Regions from separate parts of the Maridesulfovibrio bastinii DSM 16055 genome, predicted to be linked through region 1. Evidence: riboswitches for the same ligand, from Rfam matches in the RefSeq annotation. Region 1 holds a riboswitch; each other region holds the start of a gene.
The links. A riboswitch is a leader RNA that binds a small molecule or an ion and turns the genes downstream of it on or off. The one in region 1 is predicted to bind cobalamin.
Positions count from the first base shown of each region.

Region 2: another riboswitch for cobalamin. It lies ahead of G496_RS0101835 (ribonucleoside triphosphate reductase); the one in region 1 lies ahead of G496_RS0115230 (TSCPD domain-containing protein).
Region 3: another riboswitch for cobalamin. It lies ahead of metE (5-methyltetrahydropteroyltriglutamate--homocysteine S-methyltransferase); the one in region 1 lies ahead of G496_RS0115230 (TSCPD domain-containing protein).
Region 4: another riboswitch for cobalamin. It lies ahead of G496_RS0118225 (sirohydrochlorin cobaltochelatase); the one in region 1 lies ahead of G496_RS0115230 (TSCPD domain-containing protein).

Region 1 is NZ_KE387014.1:172,636-178,569, reverse strand. It holds gene G496_RS0115255 (DUF6976 family protein) at 1-432, opposite strand, end outside; gene G496_RS0115250 (hypothetical protein) at 441-668, opposite strand; gene G496_RS20725 (sensor domain-containing diguanylate cyclase) at 1,180-3,273, shown strand; gene G496_RS0115240 (GNAT family N-acetyltransferase) at 3,318-3,785, shown strand; cobalamin riboswitch at 3,943-4,085, shown strand; gene G496_RS0115230 (TSCPD domain-containing protein) at 4,324-5,934, shown strand, end outside.
Region 2 is NZ_AUCX01000006.1:165,378-171,311, forward strand. It holds gene G496_RS0101835 (ribonucleoside triphosphate reductase) at 1-1,833, opposite strand, end outside; cobalamin riboswitch at 2,057-2,187, opposite strand; gene G496_RS0101840 (sensor histidine kinase) at 2,515-3,924, shown strand; gene G496_RS0101845 (sigma-54-dependent transcriptional regulator) at 3,924-5,255, shown strand; gene G496_RS0101850 (S16 family serine protease) at 5,266-5,934, opposite strand, start outside.
Region 3 is NZ_KE387015.1:67,357-73,290, forward strand. It holds gene metE (5-methyltetrahydropteroyltriglutamate--homocysteine S-methyltransferase) at 1-2,035, opposite strand, end outside; cobalamin riboswitch at 2,112-2,329, opposite strand; gene G496_RS0116470 (DUF4136 domain-containing protein) at 2,566-3,141, opposite strand; gene G496_RS20155 (PilZ domain-containing protein) at 3,949-4,323, shown strand; gene G496_RS20160 (methyl-accepting chemotaxis protein) at 4,821-5,934, shown strand, end outside.
Region 4 is NZ_KE387016.1:168,260-174,193, forward strand. It holds gene leuB (3-isopropylmalate dehydrogenase) at 1-787, shown strand, start outside; gene G496_RS20280 (MATE family efflux transporter) at 882-2,252, shown strand; cobalamin riboswitch at 2,282-2,471, shown strand; gene G496_RS0118225 (sirohydrochlorin cobaltochelatase) at 2,580-3,479, shown strand; gene G496_RS0118230 (FecCD family ABC transporter permease) at 3,497-4,555, shown strand; gene G496_RS20285 (ABC transporter ATP-binding protein) at 4,555-5,373, shown strand; gene G496_RS0118240 (ABC transporter substrate-binding protein) at 5,255-5,934, shown strand, end outside.

The DNA of each region.
Region 1 (5,934 bases):
GAAAGTTTTGGGAGCTACTTTACCGAGTTCGTCAAGATGAACTCCGGAAATCCATCCAATGAGCGGTTGCGAACCAAAATCTTTATAATTAGGTGCGTTCAGGGCAAAAGAGATATGTGCTTCGCTGGAAGCTGGGATAATGATGAAACTGAATCCTCGGTCTCCGGCATCGGAGTAAACTTCACCAAGGCTGTCCTTGGTGTAAATTTTTATTTCCGTGGAAGCTGTTATCATTGAAATATTAGTTACGAAAATTTTATCTTTGGCAACCAGTCCGCCTTTATCCGATGAAATAAAGTAGGGTATTGTGCCGCCTATCCATTTTCCCTTGGGAAGCTTTTCAAGAAGGCTCTCTTCTCCGGCGAGAAGAAGTGTTTCGCCAGCTGAGATCAGGTCTTTAACTTTATCAATAGTCAGTAATTCCTGTTGCATATATCCTCCTATCCGAAGATTTTTTTGATGTCTTCCTGTGCAGATGGTTTGTCAGCGTTCTTGGTATAGAGACTGTGAAGTTCATCAACGGCGCTGTCTATGACACCGGGGTCGCCCTGAACACGCTTTATAAGCTTGCTTAGTGCTATTTTCCCGGCAAGAAATTTCGGAGTGAAGCTCGTTTTCCCGGATACGATACTCTTCCATTTGGGGTTGCTTTTAGGCGGTATGCTCATGCTGGCCTCTTTGAAGTTTGATTGTTCATAAAATGGTTGTTAACCAACAATTGTTATATTCTACAATTAAACAACACAAATAATGCCGATAACTTCAGTCAGGACAAGTCTTTTTGGCGTTTAGTTAACCTCCCTGTATTAAAAGATTACTTTTATTACCTGTTTAATATCATATTATATCTGGCCCGTCTAAAAAAAAGGTAAAATTTTTCAGGAAAATTGAGTCGCGTATTCTTTTGAGAATTCAGGAATATGGCCATGAATTTGAATATTCATGTGATCACAGCAGTTAGTTGCATGCTATTTTTTTATACTGTTTTGCCTTCAGATATTTAAATTTTATTCTCGATTTAGTTATAGATGCAGTGTATTATGATATAGCTGTATCATATTGGTTTTTAATGTATGATTTGATCAGTATTATGACTTTTCCATGTCACCGCAGGATGTAAATAATTATAGTTCCAAGTAACAGTAGATATTTATCAGAATTAACTGAGAGCAGGTTGTTATGAATGTATTATGTAATATAGTCAGGACATTTTCTATTGCCATATTGATCTATGCTTTGCTGGTTTCAAATTCTGATAGTTATGCTTCTGATAATTTAAGAGAACAGACTAATATACTTATTCTTGATTCCTACAATCCTTTTATGCCTTGGTCTCACGATTTTTATGAAGGGCTTAATGAAATTTCTAAAAAATCAGATTATAATATCCATTTATTTATGGAATATCTTGATGCTCAAGGCATGGAAAGTGAGGTCAATTACGAATTTTTATTCAGGTATCTAAAAGAAAAGTATAAAAATATTCATTTTTCAGGAGTCATTGCCAACTCAGACGTTGCTGCTGAATTTACCTTGAACTATGGACAGTTACTCGCCGTCCACGCACCCAAAGTTATCTATACAACTAAGCGAAAATCTTTGAACGATGATGATACAGTTTTACATTTATGGGGGGATGTTAACCTTTCTGTTGATAAAACGGTTGAAATAGCGTTGCAGCAGAATCCTGGAGTCCGGTCTGCACTTATAATTGAAGGGGATAATGATTCCAGCAGGCACAGGTGTGAAAGAGTCAGGCAACAGCTCAAAACTTATAAATCAATTACCGTAAAGACGGTATCTGATTTTTCTTTAGCAGAATTGAAAAGGATAGTTGCCGGGCTTGACCGTGATACAATTATTTTTTGTTCATTAATCTGGTCGGATAAGACTGGTTCTCATCTGGTGCCGCGTGAAGTGGCAGAAGAAATAGCGACAATTTCAAATGCTCCGGTTTACAGCTTCTGGGGATCATTTATGGGTACCGGTATTGTCGGCGGACATCTTCTTGATGCCGGGAGTATCGGTAAGCAGATGGTTTATTCTCTTTTAGATTATATGGAGTCAGGACATTTCAGTAAATCTAATACAACCTTGCGGACTTTTATAGATTTGAAAGCTGTCAGACGTTTTAGCCTTGATATGGAAAGTATCCCTGAAAAAGCTGTTCTAATAAATCATCCGGTCAGCCTGTGGCAAAGGTTTCGCCGTGAATTTATTGTAGCTGGTATAAGCCTGTTGATTTTTTCAGTAAGTGCCGTGATCTGGCTTAGCAAGCTCTCGGTTTTAAATTCCATGCTCCGCAAAAGTCGTGATGAACTGGAAAAAAGGGTAGATGAAAGAACAAGTGAACTGACTCTTGCTAATGTCGCTTTGAAAGACAGTGAAGCGCGGTATCATGCTTTTTCAAATGCCATTTTTGAAGGTGTTAGCATAATTAAGAAAGGTAAAATTATTGATGGGAATAATATTTTATCAGAAATGCTCGGGTATCCTCTGGAAGAAATTATAGGGTCCGAAGTGACCAGATTTGTAGCCCCGGATGAAGTCGAACGGGTTAAAAGCAATATTTTAACAGGGCATAACAGTTTGTATGAATCCTTATCTGTAAAAAAAGACGGAACTGTTTTTCCTGTTGAAATTCGAGGAAGAATTTTTAGATACAAGGGGGAGATGGTCAGGGTTACAGCCATAAGAGATATTTCAGAGCGCAAGCAGGCTGAGAAAGCCTTGCAGGAAACAAATAAGAAACTTATGGATATGGCTATGCAGGACGGTCTGACCGGTATCGCCAACCGCCGTAATTTTGATATCAAACTGGAAGAAGAATGGCGCAGAATGATGCGGGATAGAAAAATGCTCTCGCTTATTATCTTTGATGTTGATTACTTCAAACTTTATAATGATACATACGGACATCAGGCTGGAGATATCTGCCTTCAGACAATTGCAGGGCATACAAAAAGTATTTTTAAGCGTTCTGGTGATATGCTGGCAAGATATGGTGGTGAGGAATTTGTAGGAATACTTCCGGGTACCGATGGGCATGGAGCCGCGGTTCTTGCGGAGCAGATTCGTGTCAGAGTGGAAAATTTGAAGATGCCTCACGAATCATCAGAAATAGGTGATTATGTTACGGTAAGCTGCGGATGTTCCTCGGTTGTTCCCAATAAATCGACCACACTTCAGGCTCTGCTGGAAGTTGCTGACAAAGCCCTGTATGAAGCCAAGGAAACCGGAAGAAACAGGGTTGTTTCCAGAAAACTTAATTAGCATGTTATGTTTTTTCTAAAAAAGTGTATTGGGAAAAGAAGTATATGTCGGAAGCTGTTAGTATAAGACCTCTTTTAACCGTTGAAAACTCGGTTATAAATCTTGTTCTGGATGTTTTTCATAAATGTGTGGCCTCTGAATTTTCAGATGAAGGAGTTTCAGAGTTTAAACAGTTTGTCAGCTCAGAAGCCTTGAGTCGCAGATTAAATGAAATTTCATTTGCCTTTATTGCGGAAATTGAAAATCATCCGGTCGGGATTATTGAAATAAAAGATAATAATCATGTGGCTATGCTGTTTGTAGATTACCGCTATCATAAACGCGGAATAGCCGGTCGGCTTTTCAGCATAGCCAGAGAAAAATGCATTGCAGATAACAGCAGCTTTAAAGGTATGACAGTTAATTCTTCACTGGGAGCTGTTCAGGCTTATGAAAGGCTGGGATTTTTACAAATAGGCAGTGAACAGAATTTTCATGGCATCAGGTTTATACCAATGGAGATGGCTCTTTAATTTGTTTCGTGAACTATTATAATTTTATAGATGACCACGATTATTATCCTTTTTTTTATTGATTAAAATTTAAATATTTATACCAGTTACTTAATACGTTTCATAAAAAAAAGATAAAATCGTTGACGTGAAAAGATGTTCTGTTAAGGTCTCTTTCATCAGTTTGTGGTCTTCAGGAATTTGCCTTCCGGGCTGTCTGAATTGGAGAACCCGGTTAAAATCCGGGGCGGTGCTGCCTCTGTAATTTCTATCATTAATGATAGTATAAGCCAGAACTCCAACCTGAAGAATGTCTGTCTTTTCAGACGATGTATAAAAGTGATACTTTAACCGTAAAGTATCAATCATAAAACCGTCCAGCAGGTGCAACCTTCCGGGTTACCTGCACTCATTAAAGATCTCCATAGATATTTCCGGCTTTACTTTGCGACAGCCCGCGCTGCCGTTTGGGGGTATTGTTGTGTTTTTATCAGGTGGGGAATTCTTTTTGTGGACTAAATCCCAGATCAGGCAAAGGCCTTTAAACGAGTTTGAATTAATGACCGAACAATCAGTTATCACCCGTGAATCAGCTAAGATGGCTCTTGAAGAGCATACCCGTTTTCAGGAAACCGTAAGTTCCAAAAAATATCAGATCCGCGATCCAGAAGGACGTCTCCTTGAGCATTCGTTTACCGATGTAAAAAACAGGCTTTGCCGTGAGTTTTTAAAAAATTCCAGTTTTAATAAGCAGGAAAATGAACAGGTTTGTGAAATGCTCCAGTCCGGGCGTTTTATCCCTGCTGGTTCTATCCTTTGCGGTCTTGGAAATGACCACGCAAAATGTTCTTTAAGCAACTGCTATCTGGCAAAAATTGAATCAGATTCACTGGAAGGTATTTTTGAAGCCCAGAAAAAACTGGCAAGAACATATTCTTATCGTGGCGGCAGCGGTATAGATATTACCATACTCCGTCCGGCTGGTGATCCTGTCAACAATGCTGCGGTAACATCATCTGGTGCTGTAAGTTTTATGCCGTTATTCAGTGAGCTTACCAATACCATTGGCCAGAACGGCAGGCGCGGGGCGCTCATGATATCTCTTGATATCCGCCACCCTGACACTAAAAGGTTTATCTGGTGCAAAAGCAGACCCGGAGATATTTTCGGGGTGGATTCACTGACCGGTAAAATGCAGGATGTGTTCGGCGCTAATATCAGCCTGAAAGTTACTGATGAGTTTATGAAGGCTGTTGAAGAAGATGGTGACTGGACTTTTGTTTTTCCTCACCGGTCAAAAATATCAGCTAAAATTTATGATGAATCAACCTTGCAGCTTGTACCTGAGGTTTATGCAGCCCTTGATCCGCGCATCGGTGATAGAGTTGAAGCTGAAATAGTATATAAAATTGTTGAACTGGATGCCGAAAATTGTCTGATTAAAGTTCAGCCGGATCTTTCAACAGATGATGCCAAAGCCCCGTTGGGAGCTGAATCTTTTATTTTTTCCGTATCAAGACGGCGCAGTGAAAATTCGGATATCTTTGATCTTGTCCGTACCGTGTATAATACGCTCTGGGATGGCGACTACAGCAGATGGCAGGAGCTTGGACTTCCGCTTAAGGAGTATGAAAAGGTTAAAGCCCGTGAACTGCTTGAGGAGATAAGTGCTTCGGCATGGCAGTCTGGAGATCCCGGAATACTCTATCAGGATACGACACAGCGCAACACACCGGGTACTTATATCGATCCGCTCAGATTGAAACCAATGTCCACAAATCCCTGCGGGGAGCAGGCTCTTGGTTATTGGAGTAACTGCCTGCTGGGAGCCATGGTTCTTTTCCGCTATGTGGTAAACCCGTATACTAAAGAAGCAAGATTTGATTCTGAATTATTTCAGGAAGATCTTATCAGAACTCTGGCATTCATGGATACTATGTCCGATCTTAATCAGGATAAGCACCCATTGCAGGAGCATCGTGATGCGGATCGTTATGGCAAAAGAATCGGAATTGAATTTACCGGTCTTGGCGACATGCTGGCAATGCTCGGTATGCGTTATGGTAGTGCTGAGTCAGTCAATTTTGTTAAGGATATTCTCCGCGAAAAAGCCATTGTTGAGATTTCAACCAGTGCCGACCTTGCTGAACGTTTCGGCGTGGTTGAAGCT
Region 2 (5,934 bases), on a different contig from region 1:
CATAGCTTTGATAATGAAGTTTTTAAGCGCGGTGGTATCAGCAACAGCCTCGCCAAGGAAAGTATGGAATACTGTTCCACCGTTATACAGAGTCTGCAACTGGTCCTGATGCTTGAGAGCATAGACAACATCCTCAGTGATACCTACAGGCAGCAGAGTGGAGTTTGTGTAATAAGGATCTGTTGTTCCGGAAGTCTGAATGTCCGCATAAAGGGATTTATCAATCTTTGCCAGACGATAGCAGGTTCCTTCACCGGGAGTTGCTTCAAGGTTGAAAAGGTTGCCGGTTTCTTCCTGAAATTTAACGCTGAGTGAACGCAGGTGATTGAGAACACGGGTCATCAGCCTGAGTCCGGCATCGGTTTCAATACCCTTTCCAAGCAGGTTCAGGCATGCTTCGTTACCACCGATCAGGCCGATGGTGCTGAAATGACCTTTAAATCCGTTCTTGAGATAACGTTTTGTGAACGGGAACATTCCACTTTCAAGATTTGCTGTAACGAGTTTACGTTTATATTCAAGCGAATCTTTAGCCAGAGTTGCGTATTCTGCAATCAGATCCAGAAAATCTTCTTCACCCTGAGCAAGATAAGCCAGCTTGGGCAGATTCAGGGTAACAACACCGATAGAACCGGTAAGATCTCCGGAACCGAACAGTCCGCCTGTTTTTTTGCGAATCTCACGCAGATCCATCTGTAGACGGCAGCACATGGAGCGGACATCCTCAGGGTTAAGATCTGAATTAATGAAGTTCTGGAAATATGGAGCACCATATTTGGCAGTCATTTTAAGAAGCAGTTCGCCTACTTCCGACTCCCACGGAAAGTCCGGGGTAACGTTATATGTAGGAATCGGGAAAGAGAAAATACGGCCGTCGCTGTCACCTTCAAGCATGACTTCGACAAAAGCCTTGTTGAACATTTCCATTTCCTCGGCGTATTCACCGTAAGTAGTATCCTGCAGCTCACCGCCGATAATTACAGGTTCTTTGGCAATATGCTTGGGAGGAACCATATCCAGAGTGAAGTTGGTGAAAGGACTCTGACCGCCCCAGCGTGAAGTGGTGTTCAGGTTGAAGATAAGCTTCTGAACCATCTGTTTGACCTGATCGTAATCAAGACCGTCATGACGGATGAAAGGAGCAAGATAGGTATCAATATTATTGAAAGCCTGTGCGCCGGCCCATTCATTCTGGAGGGTTCCAAGAAAGTTCACAATCTGTCCGCAGGCGGAATCAAAGTGCCTTGCAGGACCGGAAGAACAACGGCCGCGAAGTCCGAATCCTTCTAGCAGGAGGTCACGCAGAGACCAGCCGGCACAATAACCGGCAAGGCCGAAGGAGAGATCATGAATATGAAAATAGCCGTGCTCGTGGGCCATTCTGATTTCTTCAGGATATTTTTCAAGGCAGTAGCGGGCCTGAACAGCTCCGGACATGTGCAGCATCAATCCCTGAAAGGAATGGCCCATGTTGGAGTTTTCATTTACACGCCAGTCGGAACGATCAAGATAACTTTCTATTGTTCCTGCTATATCAAGATATGTTTCGTCCTGCTTACGCAGTTCACGACGTTTCTCACGGTAGATGATGTACCGTTCAGCAACGGAAAAAAGCCTTCCTTCCATAAGTACCAGCTGAACCATGTCCTGAACATGTTCCTGTTCCGGGACATCGACTCCTTCGAGTTTCTTTTCAACATTTCTGCCAAGTCTTTTGGCAAGGAGCGGATCTTTGATTCCGCTGGCTTTAAGAGCTTTGAAGATCGCATCTGAAATTCTTTCAGTGGACCATGTTTCTAATCTTCCGTCACGTTTGAGAATCTGTTTAGGCATTTTAATTTCCGTTTAAATGTTGTCCGCACAAAGGGGCCTACGGTATGCAATTAGGCGCATGAAACCACGGGTGCATATAAGGCACCCTGACAAGGTCAACCGAATGGACCGCTTTATGTGTGAATCGCGGCTGGCCCGGAAGGCTCATACCGCAGGACTGATTGCAGCCTCACCCCGAATCGCGGGGTTGTTGGCGTTTGTTGATTGACCCTCAGCCGGAAAAGGCTGAAGGATACTTCAGGCAGGAGTGCTGACTTTTCAGACATGCTGAAACACAGCGGCGGAACCGTACCGGATTTTAACCGGATTTCCTGTGGCGTCCTCATAAAGGTCTCCTGAAGGACAAATCGACTTCGCTCAATCTAGCAGAGGAAAAAACTTGTATCAATAGTCTCTAGAAATTTTCTTGAAACTTCCTTTTCAGCCCTTGCGGGAGTAAGGATGAAAAGGATTGAACAGACCTTTTCCACAGTTGTTCAAAAAGATGTTTATAAGTATATAGTCTCTTGATATTTAATAGATAAAAACCGACAAAATTATTTTTATACACAAAATCAATCTATTTTTTAGAACCACAATTATTATCATTTTATCTGCTTTGACCTAATTGTCCGGTCAGGATATTTATCGATAAGATAAAACATTCAACAATTAACAACCATCGACTTCGGAGATAACTTGATGCCAAGGTTGAACATCCGCCAGAAAATCATCTTCGCCATTATAACATTCACAGTTTGTTTCGGTTGTGTTGCTCTGCTTTCATTCTCCAACATGGGTCAACTCAAGACAAGCATAGCTCTGGTTGAAAAAACTGACGACATCGCGAATCTTGTTCTTGAACTCCGCCGGGTTGAAAAAAACTTTTTCCTTTATCAGGACAAACGCTTTTTCGCTCAGGCCGGTGGCTACATAAAACAGATTTCCGCTCTGCTGGACACAATCAGAGCTAAAAAAGAAATGAAATATGCCGCAATTCTTACAGCGAGAATGAAGGATGAGCTGCAAAATTACGATACCATAATTTCTAATATGGAATATTCGGCAAAAAACTTCAAAATTTTCCCTGCCAACAGTCAGGAAAATCTCCGTGAATGCGGAAAAACACTTGTTGAAACCGCTAAATCAATCTCAGCCAGTGAAAGACTGAAAATTTTCACTATTAATGAAAAACTCCGCACCAACCTCATGGTTTCCATGACCGGTGTTGCACTGATTATGGTTCTGCTCGTATTTTTCTTTTTCAAAAACATACTCAGACCGCTTAAACAGGTGCAAAACGCAACACGCAGAATAGCCTCAGGAACATTCAAGCCCCTTGAAATACATAATGACCATGATGAAATTCAGCAGGTATTCGCAGCACTCAACAGCATGGTTGAACAATTGAATAAAAGGCAGGAGCAACTGATACAGGCCCGCAAACTGTCTTCCATAGGAACACTGGCTTCGGGAATGGCACATCAGCTTAATAATCCACTTAACAATATTTCAACTTCCTGCCAGATTCTTATGGAAAACAAATCAGGAGAAGACCCGTTCGCCGATAAAATGATGAAGAATATCAGTCAGGAAACCTTAAGGGCCAGGGATATCGTTCAGGGACTGCTCGATTTTTCAAGGCAGAAAGATTATGCTCCTTCGAATTCAAGTCTTAGATTTGTGACTGAAAGAGTCGAAGGGCTTGTTTCAAGCCGGCTGCCTGCCAATATTAAACTGAACATAGACCTTCCGCAGGATATTACCATCCCGGTTGACGCCCAGCACATGCAGGAAGTTTTCATAAACCTTATTTTGAATTCAATTCAGGCCATTGAACCGGATCAAGGTGAAATAAGTGTCTCCGGATCAATCAAAGAAAGCGGCATTCAGATTCTGGTTAAAGATTCCGGTCAGGGCATGACCCCTGACGTTATGAGCCGCATCTTCGATCCGTTCTATACAACAAAAGAAGTCGGTCAGGGTACTGGACTGGGACTTTCCATCGCTTATGGAATTATTGAAAAAGCCGGCGGAAAAATACTTGTTTCAAGCATTGAGAATCAGGGTACAACTTTCACTATAAACCTACCCCTGAACAGGGACAGCTAATGACAGCGGAAAAAATTTTAATTGTAGATGATGAAGTTATAGCTAGAGAAAATATATCCTGGATTCTTCAGCAGGAAGGCTATCTTCCGACCATAGTAGAAACCGCTGAAGCGGCTCTCGATGCCCTCTCCCAGCAGGAATATGCCCTGATCATCACAGACCTCATGCTGCCGGGTATGAGCGGAATAGAGCTTCTGGAAAAAGTTAGAACAATGCTCCCTTCGGCCGAAGTGATCGTTATCACCGGCCACGCCACTGTCGAAACTGCTGTAAAGGCCATGCAGAAAGGAGCCCATTCATATATTGCCAAACCTCTCAACATTGAAGAGCTGAAAACTCAGGTTATAAAAGCTCTGGAGCAGCGCGCCCTTTCCGTTGAAGTACTGCGCCTGCGTAAAATGATAGCTCAGGGCAGACCGGACCTGCCGCTTGTCGGTCAAAGTACTCCCCTTAGAAACCTGAAGAGGAAAATAGCTCAGGTTGCCCAGATGAACTGCAACGTTCTGATTCAGGGAGAAACAGGAACAGGAAAGGAGCTTGTTGCTAAAAGTATTCACATGCTCAGCCCCAGATCATCGGAACGCTTTATGGCCATCAACTGTGGAACCTTTACCACGGAACTTATGGATAAGGAGCTTTTCGGACACGAAAGGGAGGCTTTTACCGGGGCAAGCAGAGGGCAGAAAGGTATTCTGGAAGTCGCTGACGGTGGAACTGTTTTCTTTGATGAAATAGGAGAACTCCCGCTGAACATGCAGGTCAAACTGCTTAGAGTTCTACAGGAAAGAAATTTTTTAAGAGTCGGCGGAACCAAAGAAATTCCGGTAGATATCAAAGTTGTTGCGGCAACCAACTGCGATCTGGCGGAAGAGGTCAACGCGGGAAGATTCCGGCAGGACCTTTTTTACAGACTGAACGTTGTCACCCTTAATGTTCCACCGCTCAGAACACTTAAAGATGATATCCCTGTTCTTGTCGGACATTTTCTGGAGCAATACAGAACTAAAGAATTTTCCATAAACTCGATTTCGCAGGAAACTCTGGATATTTTGATGCAGTATTCATTTCCCGGAAACGTCCGCGAACTTGAAAACATCGTTCAACGGGCTCTGGCTTTAGCCGGTGGAACGGAATTCATCCCGGACCTGCTGCCTTCGGAAGTATATCGCTCTGTCAGCCAGAAACCCCTTGAAACTTTAGAGGATGTTGAAAAACAGCATATCCGCAAAGTGCTGTCAGCAATGCGCGGCAATAAAACCAAAACCGCCGAGGTTCTGGGAATAGACAGAGTCTCACTCTGGAGAAAACTTAAAAAATACCAGATTGAATAACACTTACCGATCAGTTTTCAAGAGTTGCCTCGACAACCTCGCTCATTGATTTAACAAAAATCAATTCCAAAGAAGCGGTAATCTTTGATTCCAGACCGGATGCTTCAACTCGACATTTTTCAGGAAGCACAACCCTGGCTACTCCAGCGTTGGAAGCCGCCAGAAGTTTATCCCTGATGCCTCCGACTTTCAAAATCTCGCCCAGAAGTGAAAGTTCTCCACTCACGGCGGTGTCCTGTCTTACAGCTCTTCCGGTCAGCAGCGACAGAAGTGAAACAGCTATTGCAACTCCAGCCGACGGACCTTCTTTGCTGACACCTCCGGCAGGGATATGAATATGAATGTCACTATGTTCAAAAAAATCAGCATCAATTCCATAATCGGCAGCATTACTGCGGATGTAGCTTAAAGCTGTTTTGGCCGATTCACGCATTACTTCACCAAGAGAACCGGTCAGCATCAGTTGTTTGCTGCCTTTCATTCCGGCAGCTTCCACAAAAATAATTTCCCCGCCCTCTCTGGTCCAGACAAGGCCGGTTGTCATCCCCACCCGCGCACCGCTGAAAGCCGTTGATTTTTCGAATTTAGCAGGGCCAAGCAGACTGTTTATCTTTTCCGGGTCCAGCTGTTCTTCATCGCCGGAAACCTGCTCTTCAAGGAAGAGCCGTGCAAACTTACG
Region 3 (5,934 bases), on a different contig from region 1:
TGTGCAGCAGCTCCATATCACTTCGGCTTGCCTCCATGCTGATAACATCCGCATCAAGGTCGGCAATGGAACTGATTATTTTACCAAAATCGCAATAGCACATGTGGGTGTGAATCTGAGTTTCATTGCGGACAACGGTTGAGGCGAGTCTGAAACAGGCTACAGCCCATTTAAGATAATTGTCCTGCTCCGAAATTCTCAAGGGCAGCCCCTCGCCAAGGGCTGGTTCATCTATCTGAATAGCTTTCACTCCAGCGGCTTCCAGATCAGCAACTTCATCCCGTATCGCCAGAGCAAGCTGCCGGCATGTTTCACTGCGCGGCTGATCGTCACGCACAAAACTCCAGCAGAGCATGGTTACCGGTCCGGTCAGCATTCCCTTGACCTCCCGGCTGCTTACGGATCTGGCATATTGAATCCATTTAACCGTCATGGGTTCAGGGCGTGAAATGTCGCCAAAAATTACCGGAGGTTTTACACAGCGAGACCCGTAACTCTGAACCCAGCCGTTCTCGGTAAAGCAGTACCCGTCAAGCTGCTCCCCGAAGTACTCAACCATATCATTGCGTTCAGGTTCACCGTGAACCAGCAGATCAAGACCTATTTTTTCCTGACGGTTAATGCAGTCCTTGATTATTTCCTTAAGTTTGCCTTCGTAGACATCAACATCAATCTGTCCGTCTTTATATTTTCGCCGCAAAGCCCGCAGTTCATGAGTCTGGGGGAATGACCCGATGGTGGTCGTTGGTAGCAGAGGAAGCCCAAGGTTGTTTCTCTGGGATTTGGCCCTCTGACTATAAGGTGCTTGTCGTTTATAATCATCAGAGTTCAAAGACTGAATACGTTCGGTAACTGCCGGGTTATGAACCCGCGGGCTTTTGCGGCGGGACTCCTGAGCCTTGCGGCTTGCAAGGAGTTCTGAAGAAATATCTTCACCATTTACAGCTTTTGCAATCAGGCCTATCTCCACACATTTCTGTCTGGCAAAGGCAAGCCATGATTTTATTTCCGGATCAATTTTATTTTCATAATCGAGGTCAACAGGAGAATGAAGCAATGAGCACGAGGAACCGGCCAGCACACGCTCACTTCCAAGGGTGTCAACAGCTCTGCGCACATTATTCACAGCATTATCAAGATTTGTTTTCCAGACATTGCGACCATCAACAACACCAAGTGAAACAGCCATATCAGGGGAAACCAGTTCCAGAAGCCGCTCAAACTCATCACAACCACGAACAAGATCGGCATGAAGAGCATCCACCGGCAATGAGGTGGCCAGTTCAAGATTCTCTCCGTAGGTTCCAAAATAATTGGCTATCATCAACTTAACATCTGGAACGGCCGCACGAAATGCAGCATAGGCATTCTTGAAACCGTCTTTAAGTTCTTCGTCCAGATCAGTAGCCAGAACAGGTTCATCCAGCTGAATCCAAGAGCATTCTTTGGACAAATCCTTTAATAGTTCAATATAGGCTTCAACCAGACCCGGAAGCAGATCAAACTTATTAAATTCAACCTTTACGGACTTACCGAGGCTCAAAAATGTCAACGGTCCGGGCAGAACTGCTTTGGGAGTAAATCCTGCTGCTTTTGCTTCCCGTACCTGATCCACTATGGAATTATCAGCCACATAAAATTTCTGCCCTCTGGTAAATTCCGGCACTATATAGTGGTAGTTGGTGTCAAACCACTTTGTCATCTCCATAGCCTGCACTCCACCTTCACCGGCCTCGCCGCGGGCCATGGCAAAGTAGAGTGACAGTCCGCTTGAATATCCTGCTTCAACATATCTTTCAGGAACAACCCCGAACCTGAAAGAATTATCAAGGATATGATCATATAATGAAAAGTCGCCTACAGGCAGCAGATCTATCCCTGCTTCATGCTGAACAGTCCAATTCTGTTTTCTAAGATCTGCGGCAGTTTTCAAAAGTGATTCTTTGCTTGTCTGTTCTTTCCAGTAACTTTCAAGAGCTTTTTTAAGCTCACGGTTACCCCCCATCCGTGGAAAACCAAGAGTGTGCGTCAGCATACTTATCTCCATGTTTAAGATTTCAGCTATTCCAAAGCTGGTTTGAAGACAGATTTACTTTTCCCGGACGCGGGGATCATAAACAATAAGCTCGGGACGTCTTCCGGCTTACGGACTGCGGTTGACGCACCTTGCAGAAAACTTCCCAGTATACCCAGTGTCTTCTGCACAATACACTCATATTAAATGGAATGTATTAATAATGTCCGATTACGGCAGCGCGCCTGCGACGGACTCTCACCGTCTTCCGTTTCCTGAACTTCGCCTTCAATGTCTAAGTAGATATATAAAGATATTGTTATATAGTCAAGCAAAACTAAAGCTTATTCAGAACCAAAATTCTATGAGTGAGTTAACCCCAAGTCCATACTTACGCATGGATTATAAAAGGCAGCCTTTTCAACTTCAGCTTTAACACTGAAAACTGTCCAGCCCTAAAATTGGTCCTTTGGGTGTAAACATATTTCAGGACGGCTCACTCACCAGAATATAAAAGTCCCCTTGGATTCTTCCAAGGGGACTTTTTCAAATTATTTATTGCAGCTTCTTAAATTGACCTTTTCAGAAAATTTTCCCGGTTGGCCCGGAAAATGTGAAAGAGCTCCTTTCAACAGGCATGGACCGACAACAGCCACCCCTTCCCTGTCGGAACTGGATGCTGAACTGCGCCATAGAAAAACAGGATTGTTCTCAGAGCCCGGGCTGATCATATATATTTTAACCTGATTAATATTGGTTTCTGAGTTACCTTCGCGCTTAAGACTGTCATCTACATATTCTTTATCAATATAATTGTAGCCCCAGCCGACACGATCATAGCTGACCCCGCGGGCTGTGAAAGATTTTGAACCATATCTGACCATCACAGAAAATTCCGGGGACTTTTCATCGTAAATGTAGCCTTTCTGTTCCAGTTCACTCTTAGCCTGCGCATAAAGTTTTTTACCAAGCTCTCCACTATCCTGACCGGAGTCTGCCATATTAAAGCGTTTCATTGTCTGGATGCCCTGAGTTGAAACTGGCTGGTTACGGACTTCCATATCCACATATACACATCCCGACAGGACAAGCCCGGCCATAACAACCAATAATAAAAATTTTCTCACCACAAACTCCTTAAGAACAGTGCTTCGCCTGATATTAACTAATTAATTTACTTGTTACTACCCGTTTTATCTAAGTCAATAAAGAAATAAATGACCTGAATCCCCCTTATCACCTTAAGAAAGAGATAAGCAGGACAAAAATGTTTTGGAAAGAGTCGGAACAGGTGTCTATGCCTGCACTTCCGCCGGGGCTATGCACGTTCTGGCTTTAAAAGCAGACGGAACTCTATGGGCGTAGGGAACAAACAGTCACGGAGAACTGGGAGATGGCACCACCACAGACAAAAGTTTACCTGTAATGATTTTTCCAGCCTACCTGACTAAAAAAACTTCAACTGATATCGCCACGATTAAACTTCTCCTGCTAAATTAAAATATTAATTTAGATAGCCAGAAACGGCTGTCTGCGGTTTTCAAAATTTGAAACTGTAGGCAGCCGTTTTTATTTAATAAAAACACAATAATGGACTTTGATGATGCTCAAATCAGCTTTTCAGCGACTTAATTAATAATTGAATCAGCTCTTGCAAATTTACTAAACATAAATTTTGTTATTTGTTTTCTAAATAAATTTATTTTTAACTTATTAAAAAAGCATACAATCTTACACTGTATTTTTTAACACGATACAGCAAATAAATGTGATAATCCTCTTATCTTACTTATTTTTTTAAATTTTATAGCATATAAAACGAGTCATTTAAACATATCTACATAAGTAACCTTATTAATTATCACCTTTCTAAAGAAAACAATTCACCTTTTTATTATGAAAGTGTAATGGCTTCCTCTTGGAGGGAAGGGATCATGAAAAATAATATTGAAAGAAGAAAAAAAGAAAGAATTGAGCTGAAGACAGTCGTTGAAGTTCTGAGAATGTGCGATATCGCTGTCATGACCGGCAAAGAAGATGTAGATGTAACCATCAGGGATATTTCCACGACTGGAATGGGCATAGAAGTCTCCGAAGAAACGAGCATTAATCGGATTGACCTTGGTGATAATTTATTTATCCGTGGATGCATCTTCAACGATAATATAGGATTCTTAAGCAGCCAGAAGGCATCTGTTGTCTGGAAGTGCAACAATAAATTCGGACTTCGCTTTACCCCTGAACTGGATATAAATTTAGACGGCATACGCGAAATGCTCATAGGTGGTTCATACCGCCTGCTTCATTAACATTCCGGCACTATCATTATTTTGTAGCTGTGACCTATTTTATGCTCACTACTTAAGCTTATCCTAAGATAATAATTTGTACTTCAAACCGGCGACCAAAAGCATATACCGGCATCATCTGCTTAGATTATAAATTTTCTTTTGATATAGACCAACCACGTCATACACATATCAAGACCTTGCATATCCTTAAAGCTCCGATCGATTGTAAACACTCACTTATCATATAATCCATTTCCAAAACACATATATTAAAGTAAACGTTCTAAAGAAAATTTAAATAACTTTACTATGGTATATCGCTAAGTAGCAGAGAACTGCTAGCAGTATATCAGCATAGAGACTATTACATTAATATTTGGAGCTTGAATTGCATTATTATGAATGCTATATTGCCACAAATTATTTCTTACAACTTTCCTAACTCAATACCTAACGATAATTTAATCATTCCGTCACATTAACTCCTACAAATCAAATTTAACAGGTATTAAATCATGAAACTAAACCTCAGGACTAAATTCATAGGTATAATAATACCATTTGTGATCCTTGCCATAGCTGTTCTAACCTGGATTTCTTACTCAACCGGAGCTGAAAACCTTGAAAATGTTCTTAAAGGCTCGATGCGTTCAACTCTTGATAAAACAGATTCCGAGCTTAGTTTCTGGTATGAGAATATCAGCAGGGAAGGATTAATTTTAACAGAAAATGAACTCATAATATCAGCTGTTAAAAATAAATCTTTCAAAGAAGCCAGCAACCTTCTCATGACATACATGAAGAAATCACCTTCTTATAATAGAATGACAATTATCTCTCCGGATGGAATTGTTGAAGCTGACGGTTCAGGAGGTGATTCAGTAGGTCTTGATCTCACTAAATCGTCTGCTTACATAGAAAATATTCGGAAAAGCAGAAACGGTCAGATCGTGCTTTCCAATGTTGCCAAATCGCCCATAACAGGTGAACCGATTGCTCTGCTGACCTTCCCCATCAAAGAACATGGCACTCTTTACGGAATTCTCGGAATTTCTTTCAAGGTAATGGATTTCAACGAAAAATTTCTTAAAGGGATTAAAATAGGCCAGCATGGGTATCTGTTCATGCTTGATAAATCAGGCCTGACTATAGCTCATCCGAATACAGCTGATCTTTTGAAACTCAACATGTTCGATCTGGAATTCGCAAAACCCTTAAAGACGAATTCATCCGGCATCTCGGATTACGCATACAATGGCATAAAAAAAACAATGATCTGGGTTAGAAACCCCAAAACAGGATGGACAATAGCTTCCACAGTAAACCAATCTGATATTTATGCCGCAAGCACAGCGATGGCCTGGAAAAGCCTATGGCTTGGACTTGGCGCAATAGCAGTGCTTGTCATTGCCATAATGCTGACAACAACGAAAGTTATCATCGCCCCTCTGAATAGAATTCTTAAGGTCATGAAAGAAATCAGCAAAGGCAATCTCACTGCAAAAGCAAGAGTTGTCGGTAACGATGAGCTGGCTGAACTATCAGAGTCCACTAATGAGATGGTAGCTAAAGTTGAATCTGTGGTTTCAACAGTACAGGAGATATCAGAGTCAGTTAAATCAGGTAGTG
Region 4 (5,934 bases), on a different contig from region 1:
CAAGGCTCTCGGACTTTTTGCCAACCTGCGTCCTGCATCTCTTTTCCCTCAGCTCAAGGATGCCTGCTTTTTACGTCCTGACATCGTTGAAAAGGGTATTGACGTAATGGTTGTTCGTGAGCTTACCGGCGGTATCTACTTTGGTGAACCCAAAGGCGAAGGTGAGAAAGACGGTCAGAAATACGGCTTCAATACAATGGTTTATTATGAAGAAGAAATCAGACGTATTGCCAAGATCGCTTTTGAAACAGCTCGCAAGCGTAAAAAACGTGTTTGCTCTGTTGATAAGGCTAATGTTTTGGACGTTTCCCGTGTATGGCGCGCTATAGTCATTGAAGTTTCCAAAGAATACCCTGACGTTGAACTTACTCATCTTTATGTTGATAATGCTGCAATGCAGCTCGTTCGTGATCCTTCACAGTTTGATGTTATCGTAACCGGAAACCTTTTCGGTGACATACTTTCTGATGAAGCTTCCGTTATTACAGGATCAATCGGAATGCTGCCTTCAGCTTCTGTTGGCGCTGCAAATCCCGGTATTTTTGAACCTATCCATGGATCAGCTCCTGATATTGCAGGGGAAGATAAAGCTAATCCTCTGGCAACAATACTCTCCATTGCAATGATGCTTCGCTATGCGTTTAATCTTGATAAAGAAGCAGAATGCATTGAAGCTGCTGTAGAAAAAACTCTCAGCTCCGGATTGAGAACCGGAGATATTATGGATGAAGGTGGAACCCTTGTTGGCTGCAAGGCCATGGGTGAAGCTGTTATTAAAAATCTTTAATATCATCTAATTATTTAATTCTGCAGCCGTATGCCTGTCCTAAGGCATGCGGCTGTTTTTTTAAACTTTTCTGTAAATGAGCTTGGACATATAAATGGAAGATACAGCAAAAAATCAACACCACGCTTTTGAAAGCCATCCACACAAGACATTATTTACCCTTGCTATACCTGTTTTATTCTCCCTTGTAGCGGAGCCTGTAACTGGTTTGGTAGATACGGCTTTTATCTCTAGGCTCGGGGCACAGCCAATGGCTGCTCTCGGGATAGGCACGATGGTTTTTTCATCTGTTTTCTGGATTTTTGGTTTTTTGGGTATCGGTACTCAGACTGAAGTCTCGCATTCCCTTGGCAAAGGGGATGAAGTAAGAGCCTCTTCACTGTGCTGGCTTGCAGTTGGATTGGGACTTGTGCTTGGCTTTTTACTTATCGCCGTGCTTTACCCTATGCTTGGTATTATTGCCGAAGGAATGGGGGGCACTGGTGACGTCCTGCAATATGCACAAGAATATATGCGCTATAGACTGCTTGGTGCCCCTGCAATTCTGGTTACACTTTCCTGTTTTGGGGCTCTGAGAGGCTATCAGGAAATGCAGACCCCTCTTTGGATAGCCGTAGGTTTAAATGCTGTTAATATCTGTCTGGACTGGCTTCTTGTTTTCGGGCACGGACCTTTTCCGGAAATGGGAGTGGCCGGAGCTTCTCTTGCCAGTTCAATCAGCCAGTGGTTCGGCGCAGCAGGGGCTCTGATAATTATAAAGAGAAGATTCGGGTTAAATTTAAATTTTGGAATTAAAGATATTCGCAGACTTTTTGTGATAGGCGGAGACCTTTTTATAAGAACTGGAAGTGTCTGCGTTTTTCTATTGTTCTGTACTCGTGTGGCCACGAGGGCAGGGGCTGATGCCGGAGCGGCTCATCAGGCTATCAGACAGTTTTTCGTTTTTCTGGCTCTTTTTCTGGATTCTTTTGCTATTTCAGGCCAAAGCCTGGTCGGTTATTTTATAGGTTGCTCAGATATTTTTCATGCTCGCAAAGTTGCTTCACTGGTATGCTTCTGGAGCTTCATAACTGGAATTTTTCTGATGATTGCCATGATTCTTGGAGAAAATACTGTAATCTGGATTCTGGTTCCTAAAGAAGCTGTAAAAGTTTTTATTCCTGCATGGCTTGCTGTATCCCTTTTGCAACCGATTAATTCTTTGTCTTTTGCAACTGATGGCATCCATCTGGGAACAGGTGATTTTTCTTATTTACGGAACAGTATGTTTACTGCCGTTTTGATAAGTGTGGCAGCTATCTTTTTAGTTGAAAGGCTGGAACCTGAAAATATGCTTTTATGGATTTGGATAATTTCCGGGATCTGGACATCTCTTCGGGCTCTTTTCGGTATGATTCGAATCTGGCCGGGGATAGGTCGTGCCCCGCTAAAAAGTGAGAATCAACCGACTGTAGCAACAAATTAATTTCGTTGACATCGTTTCATAAAGAGTTCTATCAATTTTTCACCTGAGGTGCTTTGGCGAGCTTAATAGGGAACCCGGTTAAAATCCGGGACGGACCCGCCGCCGTAAGTCCTTATAAATCTTTCCCCTTTTTAAGAAAGAGTGTCACTGGATTTTTTATCCGGGAAGGCCGGGAAAGATGGGACAAGTCGGAAGACCTGCCTCGGGATGGCTACAACATAGTTTACACAGTAACGGGGCTTTTACCGTGTAAAAGGGCAGGTCAGAATTTTATTTATTGGCGTGCACCACCCCTATTATAAGCCCCCGAAATGTCAGGAGACTGCTATGCAGCGCTGTTTTGGGGAAAAATCCTATTCAATTCCCGCTCTAATTTTACTCATACTGATTCTTTCCGTAGGTACCGCTTTTGCCGGTCATGCTCGACCCGAAAAAAAAGGAATTCTTCTTGTTGCTTTCGGTTCATCTGTTGATTCTGCACAGATTTCATTCAAAGAGATTGATAAGAAAGTTAAAGCTGAGTTCCCGGGAGTTCCTGTCCATTGGGCTTTCACGTCTTCTATTATCCGTCACAAGCTGGCTAAAACTGAGAATAGAAATATAGACTCTCCATCGATTGCGCTGTCAAAAATGATGGATGAGGGTTTTACCGATGTAGCCGTTCAATCACTGCACACAATTCCAGGTGAAGAATATGAAGGTCTGCTGAAAACAGCAGAAGCTTTTGAAGGTATGCCTAAAGGAATGAAAAAAATTACTGTAGGCAGACCCCTTCTTTATAATGATGGTGATGTAAAAAAAGCTGTTGATGCCCTGATAGCTTCCTTTCCAAAGGGAATAAGAGCACAGGATTCAATTGTACTGATGGGACATGGTACACCGAGTCCGGCTAATATTTATTATCCTGCAATTCAATATTATTTGAATCTTAAAGGTTCCAATATGTTTGTTGGAACCGTTGAGGGATTCCCTTCTCTTGAAAATGTTATGGATAAGCTGCCTTCACCCAAAAAGGGTAAAGTGTATCTGCTGCCTTTCATGTCTGTAGCCGGAGATCATGCCCATAATGATATGGCTGGCAATGAAGACGACTCATGGAAATCCATCCTCACCAAGGCCGGATATGACTGCGTTCCTGTAATGAAAGGAACTGCTGAATATCCTGCTGTTGCAGAACTCTGGATTATGCATCTGAAAGACGCATTTAATGCGTTAAGCCATAAGTAAATTATACAGGCGGTATGATGAGGAATTACGGAAACAGGGTCGAAGCGGCAGCAGTTGGTCTGCTGATTGCTGGTACATGTTTCTCACTTGTCGCCGCCTGTTTTTTTGGTCCGTACGATATCTCCGTTATACAGGTTTTAAACGTGCTTGCGGACCAGCTTGGCTTTGTAAATTCAACCAGAATTGATAGCGCTGTAAGGTTTGTCGTCATTGATCTGCGTTTTGGCAGAATTTGTCTGGCTTTTTTGTGTGGCTCATCGTTATCAATGGCCGGAGTTGTTTATCAGGGGGTTTTAAGAAATCCTCTTGCAGATCCATTTACTCTTGGAGTCAGCAGCGGTGCTGCTTTTGGCGCTTCTCTAGCTATTTTTTTAGGTTCGATCCCATTGCTTTCATTTCTGTGGAACTGTCTGGGCTCATTGTTTCTTCCGCTGGCAGCGCTTGCCGGGGCTTTAGTTGCTCTTACTGCTGTTCTTTCTCTTGGAAGCATAGGAGGTCGGATCAGCCGCGAGACTATCGTTTTAGCCGGGATAATTGTTTCAACCTTTCTGGCTGCTTTGATTTCTCTGCTTAAATCTCTGGATGAAGATTCTGTCAGCAGTATTGTGTTCTGGATAATGGGCAGTTTTCAGGGACGCGGATGGGAGCATGTCTATCTGTTGTTACCATACGCGGCTGTTGGATTTCTGCTTGTTTTTTTCTATTCGCGCGAGCTGGATATTCTGTCTCTCGGTGATAATGAAGCGTGTCATCTCGGAGTGAATGTTACCAGATCGCGACTTGTACTGTTGCTTGGAGCAAGTCTTGTTACCGGAGCTGCGGTTGCTGTTTCCGGAGTAATCGGGTTTATAGGTCTGGTTGTTCCCCATCTGGTCAGGATGTTGTTCGGCTCCAGACACAGACCATTACTAATATTATCTTCACTGCTTGGAGGTCTTCTTCTTGTCTGGTCTGATGTACTGGCCAGAACAATTCTTTCCGGGGGTGAAGAACTTCCTGTAGGTGTTGTCACAGCTATGCTTGGAGGTCCTTTTTTCTGTCTTATTCTCAGAGCATATAAAAAGGTGCATTTGTGATGATAAGCATGGAAAAAGTTTATTCAGGATATGGCGAGAGAGACATCCTCAAGGACATAAATCTTGATTTCAGAAAAGGGGAAATGGTTGCTGTTCTGGGGCCAAATGGAAGTGGTAAAACAACACTTGTTTCAACCATATCCGGTATCCTTTCTCCAAGCCTTGGTTCGGTTAAAATTTTAAATAGATCTGCAAGAGAATATTCACGAAAAGATTTAGCCAGAATAATGGCAGTTATCCCCCAGCGAGTTGAATTATCTTTTGATATAACTGTAAGGGATATGGTTTTAATGGGTCGGTATGCTTACACTGGATGGTTTTCCGGCTACGGCAATGAAGATTACAGTAAATGTTTTGAAGCAATGGAAAAAACATCTGTTGCTCATTTGGCCGACCGAAGTATTAAAGTCCTTTCTGGTGGAGAGTTTCAGCGCGTACTTATCGCAAGGGCTGTTGCTCAGGCCACTTCAATGATGATTCTTGATGAAGCAGCTTCGGGAATTGATGTTTCCGGTAAAATAGAGATTTTTAACTTGTTGCGCTTACTGGCTTCAGGTGGAACTGGAATAATAAGTGTTATCCATGATTTAAATCTTGCATCAGTTTATTTTGATCGGCTTATTTTTTTTAAAAATGGTCAGGTTGTCCTTGATGGAAAACCTTCTGAGATCATTACTGAGGAGAATATTGCTTATGTCTATGATGCCGATGTCAGGATTGTTAAGCATCCTGAACTTGGGCTTCCGCAAGTGCTTTTTAATCCTGCTGCTGTCGATACTGTGTGCAGGAACAGCAAATGCAGGAATAAAGATAGTTGATGATTTTGGCAGGACGGTTGAGATTCAACATCCCGCCGAAAAGATAATAGCCTTATACGGCTCTTTTAATGAAATTATTTATGCAATGGGGCAGGGAAACAGGTTAATTGCGAGAACCGCTGCGGATAATTATCCCTCACAGATTCTTAAACTTCCTTCAATCGGTACCCACATGAGGCCGAATGTTGAACTCATAACCTCCCTTAAGCCTGACCTTATTCTACAAATGGCAGGTCGTCCCAAAGCGTTGACCGTACTTGATCCATTGGAAAAATTTGGTATTCCGTGCGCTGTTTTTAAAGTGTCTTCGTTTGCTGATCTTTTCAGTGTAATAAAGCGGCTTGGGGTTTTAACCGGATCTGAGTCCGGAGCCTCAGATTTAATAGAAAATATGAAAGGACGTTTATCGGCTGTTCGTTCAAAGATTGAATCCGGCAGTCAGCCAACTGTTTTTTTTGAAATACGTTACCCTAATCTTCTGGGAGCTGGTAACGCCTCTATTGTTAACGATATTATCAATAAATCAGGTGGAATAAATTGTATTAAAGCAAATAAAAAAAT